Regions from separate parts of the Aestuariirhabdus haliotis genome, predicted to be linked through region 1. Evidence: predicted binding sites of a transcription regulator. Region 1 holds the regulator's gene; each other region holds the start of a gene.
What was found. The regulator FNR, encoded in region 1, switches genes on or off when oxygen is low (the NO sensors DNR and NnrR bind a similar motif). The targets are predictions, from matches to a motif close to TTGATNTANATCAA.
Positions count from the first base shown of each region.

Region 1 (2,271 bases):
CAAAGGGTACCGCCGGTAGCTATCAGGTCGTCCAGTAGCAATACTTTGGCAGCGGCAGGGATGGCGTCTTTGTGAACCTCCAGCACCGCTTGACCGTATTCGATATCGTACGCTTCTTCCAGAGTTTCAGCTGGAAGTTTGCCTTGCTTGCGAAAGAGCACCAGGGGTTTGTTGAGCTCGTAGGACAGAACCGAACCGAGCAAAAAGCCACGGGCATCAAGAGCGGCAATATGAGTGATGTCGGTCTCTACATAACGCTGTATAAAGCTGTCGGCAACCATTCTTTGCGCTTTGGGAGATAGGTACAGCGGAGTGATATCGCGAAAGGTAACCCCGGGTTGTGGCCAGTCTGGAATGGGGCGCACGAGGGATTTGATAAAGTACTCGTCAAAAATCATCCGGGATCCTTAAGCGGAATTACAACGATTGAGCGGAATCTTTTGGATTGTCGATCACGCGGCCGCCGGCCAGTGCACACAAGCGTTCGGAATCAATGATGTTGATATCCTTGCCGTTGGCTTCGATCAGGCCATTACGCTGAAAACGGGTGAAAACCCGGCTGACGGTTTCAACGGCAAGCCCCAGATAGTTGCCCATTTCATTGCGAGACATCGACAGGCGAAAGGCGTGGGAAGAGTAGCCGCGGCGTCGGAATCGTGCAGACAGGTTAACCAGGAAGGTTGCGATACGCTCATCGGCGTTCTTCTTGCTGAGCAATAGCATCATCTGTTGGTCGTCGCGAATGCGGCGGCTCATCAGCAGCATTAACTGCTTTTGTAACTTGGGCAGTTTGTCGGAAAGCTCATTGAGGCGTTCAAACGGAATCTCGCAGATCATAGTGGTTTCCATGGCCTGGGAAGAAACCGGGTAGGTGTCGCCATCCATACCGCTTAGACCGAGGATTTCACTGGGTAGCTGAAACCCCGTGATTTGCTCTTCGCCTTCGTTGGTTGAGGTATAGGTTTTCAAAGCCCCGGAACGCACGGCGTAGATTGAGGTGAAGGGATCTCCTTCAAGAAACAGGTGTTCACCCTTTTTTAGTGGGCGGCCCCGCTTGATGATGTCGTCCAGTTGATCAATTTCATCCATCGCCAGGGCAATCGGCAGGCAGAGGGAACTCAGACTACATTCCTTGCAGGCGACATGGTTGACGTGCTTCACGGTGAGTTTAGAGCTCATAGGCGGGGACAAGACCCTTTAATATGTCAGATTATATTCCGACATATTGTAGGGGAAATTACTCACAAAACAAACAGAGCACGCAATGCACTTTTGTGGACAGTGCTCTGGGAGGATTTACTCATAGAACGTTATGCTTGCAAGCCAGGGCTAGATAACCTTCGAAAAGCGTCCCTTGTTGCTTTCCTGGCCCAGATAATGGTCAAACTGCATGCAAATATTGCGAATCAGCAGGCGGCCTCGACCAGTGACCTCGATACCCTGTTCATCGAGGGTGATCAAACCGTCTTCGGCCATGGGTTTTAATTGATCCAGCTCTGCAGCGAAGTAATTCTTGAAGTTGATATCCCAGCGTTGCTCAACCGCAGCAAAATCCAGCTCAAAATGGCAAATGAGTTGGGAAATAACCGCCTGACGAATAAAGTCATCCTTGTTCATGACCAGACCGCGTTTGATGGCAAACTGATGGTTCTCGATGCGGTTCATGTACATCTTGATGTCGGCATGGTTTTGGCTGTAAGCCCCGTTCACCTGACTGATAGATGATACGCCCATGCCGACCAGATCGCAGTGAGCATGGGTAGTGTAGCCCTGGAAGTTACGGTGCAGGGCTCCGGACTCCTGGGCGATTGCCAGCTCATCGTCCGGACGCGCGAAATGATCCATACCAATATAGACATAACCGGCGTCCAGCAAGCGTTCGGTGGTGCTTTGCATGATCGCCAGTTTTTCCGCAGAAGAGGGTAAATCCTCCGCATTGATGCGGCGCTGGGGCATAAACCGCTCTGGCAGGTGGGCGTAATTGAACACCGATAGACGATCCGGGGCGATCTCGATGACCCGCTCTAGAGTCGTCATAAAGCTCGCTTCGCTTTGAAAGGGCAAACCGTAGATTAAATCGATATTGATCGACTGAAACTGAAGCGTGCGTGCGGCGTCAATGATGGCCATGGTGTCGGCTTCGGATTGTTCGCGATTGACTGCCTTTTGCACTTTGGGATCCAGGTCCTGCACGCCCAGGCTGCAGCGATTGAAACCCATTTCACGCAGTGCATTCATGGTCGCCCAATCCGCTTCGCGAGGGTCAATCTC
Region 1 is NZ_JAKSDZ010000010.1:25,154-27,424, forward strand. Features, by position in the region: gene MIB40_RS08770 (adenine phosphoribosyltransferase) at 1-398, opposite strand, end outside; gene fnr (fumarate/nitrate reduction transcriptional regulator Fnr) at 418-1,179, opposite strand; gene hemN (oxygen-independent coproporphyrinogen III oxidase) at 1,330-2,271, opposite strand, start outside.

Region 2 (2,271 bases), on a different contig from region 1:
CACCGGCACCCCGAACCACCGATTCAGAATCACCCCGTCCACTCGCTCGGTCAGGGTCTTGCGCTCCTGTTCGATAGTAACCGCCAGTGTCACCCAGGCTTGCACCTGCTGATGACGCGCCATCAACTCACTGGCAGCGTCCTCCACAACCGGCACCGTCGCCGTGGACAAAGCCTGTTTGACGGTCTCGATAGAGCTTTTTTTCGATGCCACGGCACCCATCACCGGCACACCCAGCGCCTTCGACAGCGCGACCAGATCGACCCGAATATGATGGGCCTCGGCGACATCGATCATGTTCACCACCACCAACATCGGAATACCCAGATCACGCAATTGATGGGTCAGTAACAGCTGGCGATTGAGGGTCGAGGCATCGACAATATTGAGGATCAGGTCGGGCTTGTCATTATCCAGAAACGAGCGCGCGATGGATTCGTCCAGCCCCAGCTGATCCTGCTCCAGAGAGTAGATGCCCGGCAGATCGACCACATCGTAGGTCTGGTTCTCGGTGCGACACTGGCCCACCTTACGATCAACCGTCACCCCCGGCCAGTTGCCCACCGTCTGGTGACGTCCGGTCAGTCCATTGAACAACGTGGTCTTGCCGCAGTTGGGATTACCAACCAGCGCGATGGTTTGCTTTGTCATTTATTCGCTGCCTTTTAATACCACTAATGCGGCTTCTGCTTTGCGAATGCTGAGCAGTGAATGACCGATCTTGACTTGCAGCGGGCACCCGAAGGGTGCCGTGCGCAACACCTGCACCGGTGTCTCGGGAACAATACCCAGAGCCAGGAACTGGCTGCTCTGCGCAGTTGATAAGGGATGGTAACTTTGTACAACGGCCGCTTGGCCAACGGGCAACTTATCCAGGGTCATTTTGGCTACTCTCAAACATCAATGGGTGCATGCTAAATGATAACCATTCCTACTTTAAGCCGAGATTAAGCTAAAGCTGATTTGGGTCAAGGTTGCAGTCAGGTTGTTTTTTAAAGACCTGAAATGGCATGAATTATGAGGGACAACCCAGTTGATATTTGTTAATAATCAACACCTTGAGAGTTTCCTATGGGTAGATGTTATGTCGGGACGCACCCCGACGGGTGCCTTAAGGGGGCGGACCGCCACCCCCTTAAGAATCCCGGCTCCTCCACGAAACCGGCCTTCGGCTTCACGCGCGAAGCGATCAGTTTTCGGGCGTCTCGACAGGGCATCCTGCCCAAACGAGACGGCTCGACATCCAAGTCTCGCCCCTGCGGGCCTATTCGAATTCTGAACGATACGCTTGTCGGTTTAGAGGGAGGAAAGTTGGGTGCTCGTCGGTGCTGTAACAAATAGATGTCAGGTCACAGGCTATTTCTTTTGGTTACGATGCATCCATCTCGTGAACTCGTTATTTCCGTGTACAGTGGAAGAACGTCGTCTGTACAAGGAAAACTGATCTCTAACTGATTGATTTTTAAGGGCTGCCAGATAGCATAGGGAGATCAGGAGTTAACCTAAAAGCGCATGGAAAGGACCTGTTTTCCGTGAAGTTAATTTTTTATGGGCTTTCAGCGTATTGATTTTATTGGTGTTTTTTCTAGATAAAGAAATTTTGAACCGAATGAACAACAATGGACCCCAAAAAAGGAAAGGGGACGTTCTTCCTTATAATTAGCTGTTAAGTATCAAGTGCTATGAAGAAAATTAGACCTGAAACTGAACTACTTTGGTTCGGGACGGTAGATGATGGAAAAAAGCTCGTGATCAATTCCACTATTGATAATCTATCGTGGGACTTAGTCACAATCTCTGCTGATGATAAAGATGAGTCCCTGTGGTTTGAAATTGAACTGGATGGAAAGATAGTTCAAATTCCGTTAGATCAGGTTAAAAAGGCAATAGAGTCCGCCCCAGGAGAGGTTCACTCAGAATCATGGTATGAAAACAATGTGTATCCTGATGGCAATACTTAACAAGGCGGTGTTGTCGCCTTCGGCTGGGACTGCCATTCCGCTGGCGCTCCATGCCAGCCCCAAACCGCGGCGTTATAAATTATGAGGTACGTACTGATACTCTTCGCTTGCCTCACAATTGCATCTTGTGAAAAGACTGAAAGAGAGAAACTTGAGCAAGAGATCCTTGAGGAAATGGGTTGGTTGTACTCAGCCGATCCAATAGAGGATGCATTGGAAGCTATAGATAATAAAGATTATAGGTTTATGGCAGTGTATGGTTATTCGTTGAGCATTCCCAGTGTTCCAAATAAATGCTTTTCTAGCTGGG
Region 2 is NZ_JAKSDZ010000034.1:27,584-29,854, forward strand. Features, by position in the region: gene feoB (ferrous iron transport protein B) at 1-651, opposite strand, end outside; gene MIB40_RS15150 (FeoA family protein) at 652-882, opposite strand; gene MIB40_RS15155 (hypothetical protein) at 1,683-1,961, shown strand; gene MIB40_RS15160 (hypothetical protein) at 2,043-2,271, shown strand, end outside.
Region 2: the regulator FNR is predicted to act here: its motif matches at 959-972, upstream of MIB40_RS15150 (FeoA family protein).

Region 3 (2,271 bases), on a different contig from region 1:
GCGTTCACATCGATCATCGCCAACTACTATTACGGCGAGAGCAACCTGCGCTTTATCATCGATCGCCAATGGGCCGTGGTGATCTACCGCCTGGCGGTATTGGGCATGGTGATCTACGGCGCCATCGCCAGCCTGCCCGTGGTCTGGAGCCTGGCGGACCTGAGCATGGGCATGATGGCCATCATCAACGTCATTGCACTGTTGCTGTTGTCTGGCATTGTCTTTCGGGTGATCAAGGACTTCGAGCAACAGGTCGACCGTGGCGAAATCCCCTGCTTCGACCGGCGTAAGTTTGAATTCCTGGACCGCACCCTGGATGCCGATGTCTGGGATAAGACACCTGAAGAGGCGCGTGAAGCCCTGACCAATGAACAGGACGCAGACGCCAGCGAAACCAGCCCGGCTCGCCAGAGTTAACTAGCCCTCAGCCACCAGGCTTCGATCCAGCCGCTGAAACAGTTGCTTAAACTGTTTGGCGGCTTTGCGGTAGTGGCGTTTTTCGCGTGCCTGCTCCAGATTTGGCAACTCATCACCCACCTTAACCAGCATCACCATGCCATAACGACTGTGGACGCGGCAGCGAATGCCATACACCCCCGGCTGCTCAAAGGTCACCTCCGCCACCTTTTCATGGGCGATGCTAAAGGGTTCGGCTCCCTCCGGGATCATGCCTTTGATCGACACCACAGTGTGCTGACCCAGAGAGTTCATAAAACGAATGCTGTCGCCGGGCTGTATCTCAATGTAGTTGGGGGAAAACCGGAACATCTTCAACGGATCATCCGCATCCGTATCGATCAGCTGATCCACCTGCACGGACTGCGATTCACCTGCAGTGCTGGCGGTCGCCTGATGAGACTCTTGATCCAGCATGGCCAACAACGAAGCATCCGCCGGAACATCGCCCTCCGGGGTGTGACACAAAGCCCCATGCGCCGGATCCGCGGGCGGGTAGATCATCTCGACCTCGATCGTTTCCGCCCAGGCACTCGGCACACACAGCAGACCCGCAAAGGAAAGGCCGAGCAAAGAACGCGGCAACCAGAATGGCATGGCAAAGCTCCATTTTATTGTCATTGACTTATTAGCATAAACTACAATCATTCTCATTAGCATTAATTGATCCTTATCAACAACAACGCACGACACTTGCATTAGGCTTAGACCAAGGGATTTCAACACCTCATAAACGGCTTTTGAGCGGCACTCCTGAGACAACCTCATGACACCGCCCCGGAAAGCATTTTCATACCGCTGCATAGTAGCCAAAGGAAGAAACAATGACTTGCTTGCGCTCAACAAGCCGTCGCCTGCTATTGACTCTGTGGCTATCAACGATCGCATTCAGTGGTCGCGCGGAACTACCGGCCCCTTTAGCCGTCAACCCGCCCCTGGCCGAGCTCGGTAAGCATCTGTTCTATGATCCCCGGCTCTCGGGCGATAGCGAACTCGCCTGCGCCTCCTGCCATCAACCGGAACACGGTTTTGCCAATCCTCAGGCCCTGTCTCCGGCCTATACCGGTATGAAAGGCTTTCGCAATGCGCCCACCTTGATCAACACCGCGCACCGGGAGAGCTGGCTGCACGACGGCCGCATCGGTACCAATCTGAATGATGTCACCCGGGAGATGATTACCGAAAGCTGGCTGATGAACATGGACATGCGGCTGATGCAGGAACGCCTCAAACAGCTGCCCGAATACCATGAATTGTTTCAGCAGGCCGGACTCGGGGAACCTTCAAACGGCGGTGTGCGCAAAGCCATTCCAGAATTTTTGAAAACGCTCACCAGCCGTAACGCCGCTATCGACACGGGCTTATTATCTGAGGCGGCCCGGCGCGGCCAACGGCTTTTCAACGGTAAGGCGAACTGCAACCAGTGCCACCATGGCCCCCTGTTTACCGACGAGCAGACGCACAACCTCGGCGTCCCCGAACACCCGGAAATCTTTACCGACCCGGTACGGCACCTGACCTATCTTAGCTACGCCAGGTTTATGGGCGTTGCCCGGCCCCTGCAGCTGCGCCGGGATGTCGGCGCCCATGTCCGAATGCACCGCGCCGATGGCAGCGATCTGGGCAGTTTCAAAACACCCGGCCTGCGGGAACTTATCCACACACCGCCCTATATGCACAACGGCGTATTTGATTCGTTGTCGCAAGTGATTGAATTCTACAACCAGGGTGGCGGCAAAGATCCCAATAAGAGCCCTCGGCTCAGTCCATTGCATCTGACCCCGCAGGAAAAACAGGATCTGCAGGCCTTCTTGC
Region 3 is NZ_JAKSDZ010000015.1:39,164-41,434, reverse strand. Features, by position in the region: gene MIB40_RS10660 (alanine/glycine:cation symporter family protein) at 1-417, shown strand, start outside; gene MIB40_RS10655 (plastocyanin/azurin family copper-binding protein) at 418-1,053, opposite strand; gene MIB40_RS10650 (cytochrome-c peroxidase) at 1,281-2,271, shown strand, end outside.
Region 3: the regulator FNR is predicted to act here: its motif matches at 1,120-1,133, upstream of MIB40_RS10655 (plastocyanin/azurin family copper-binding protein).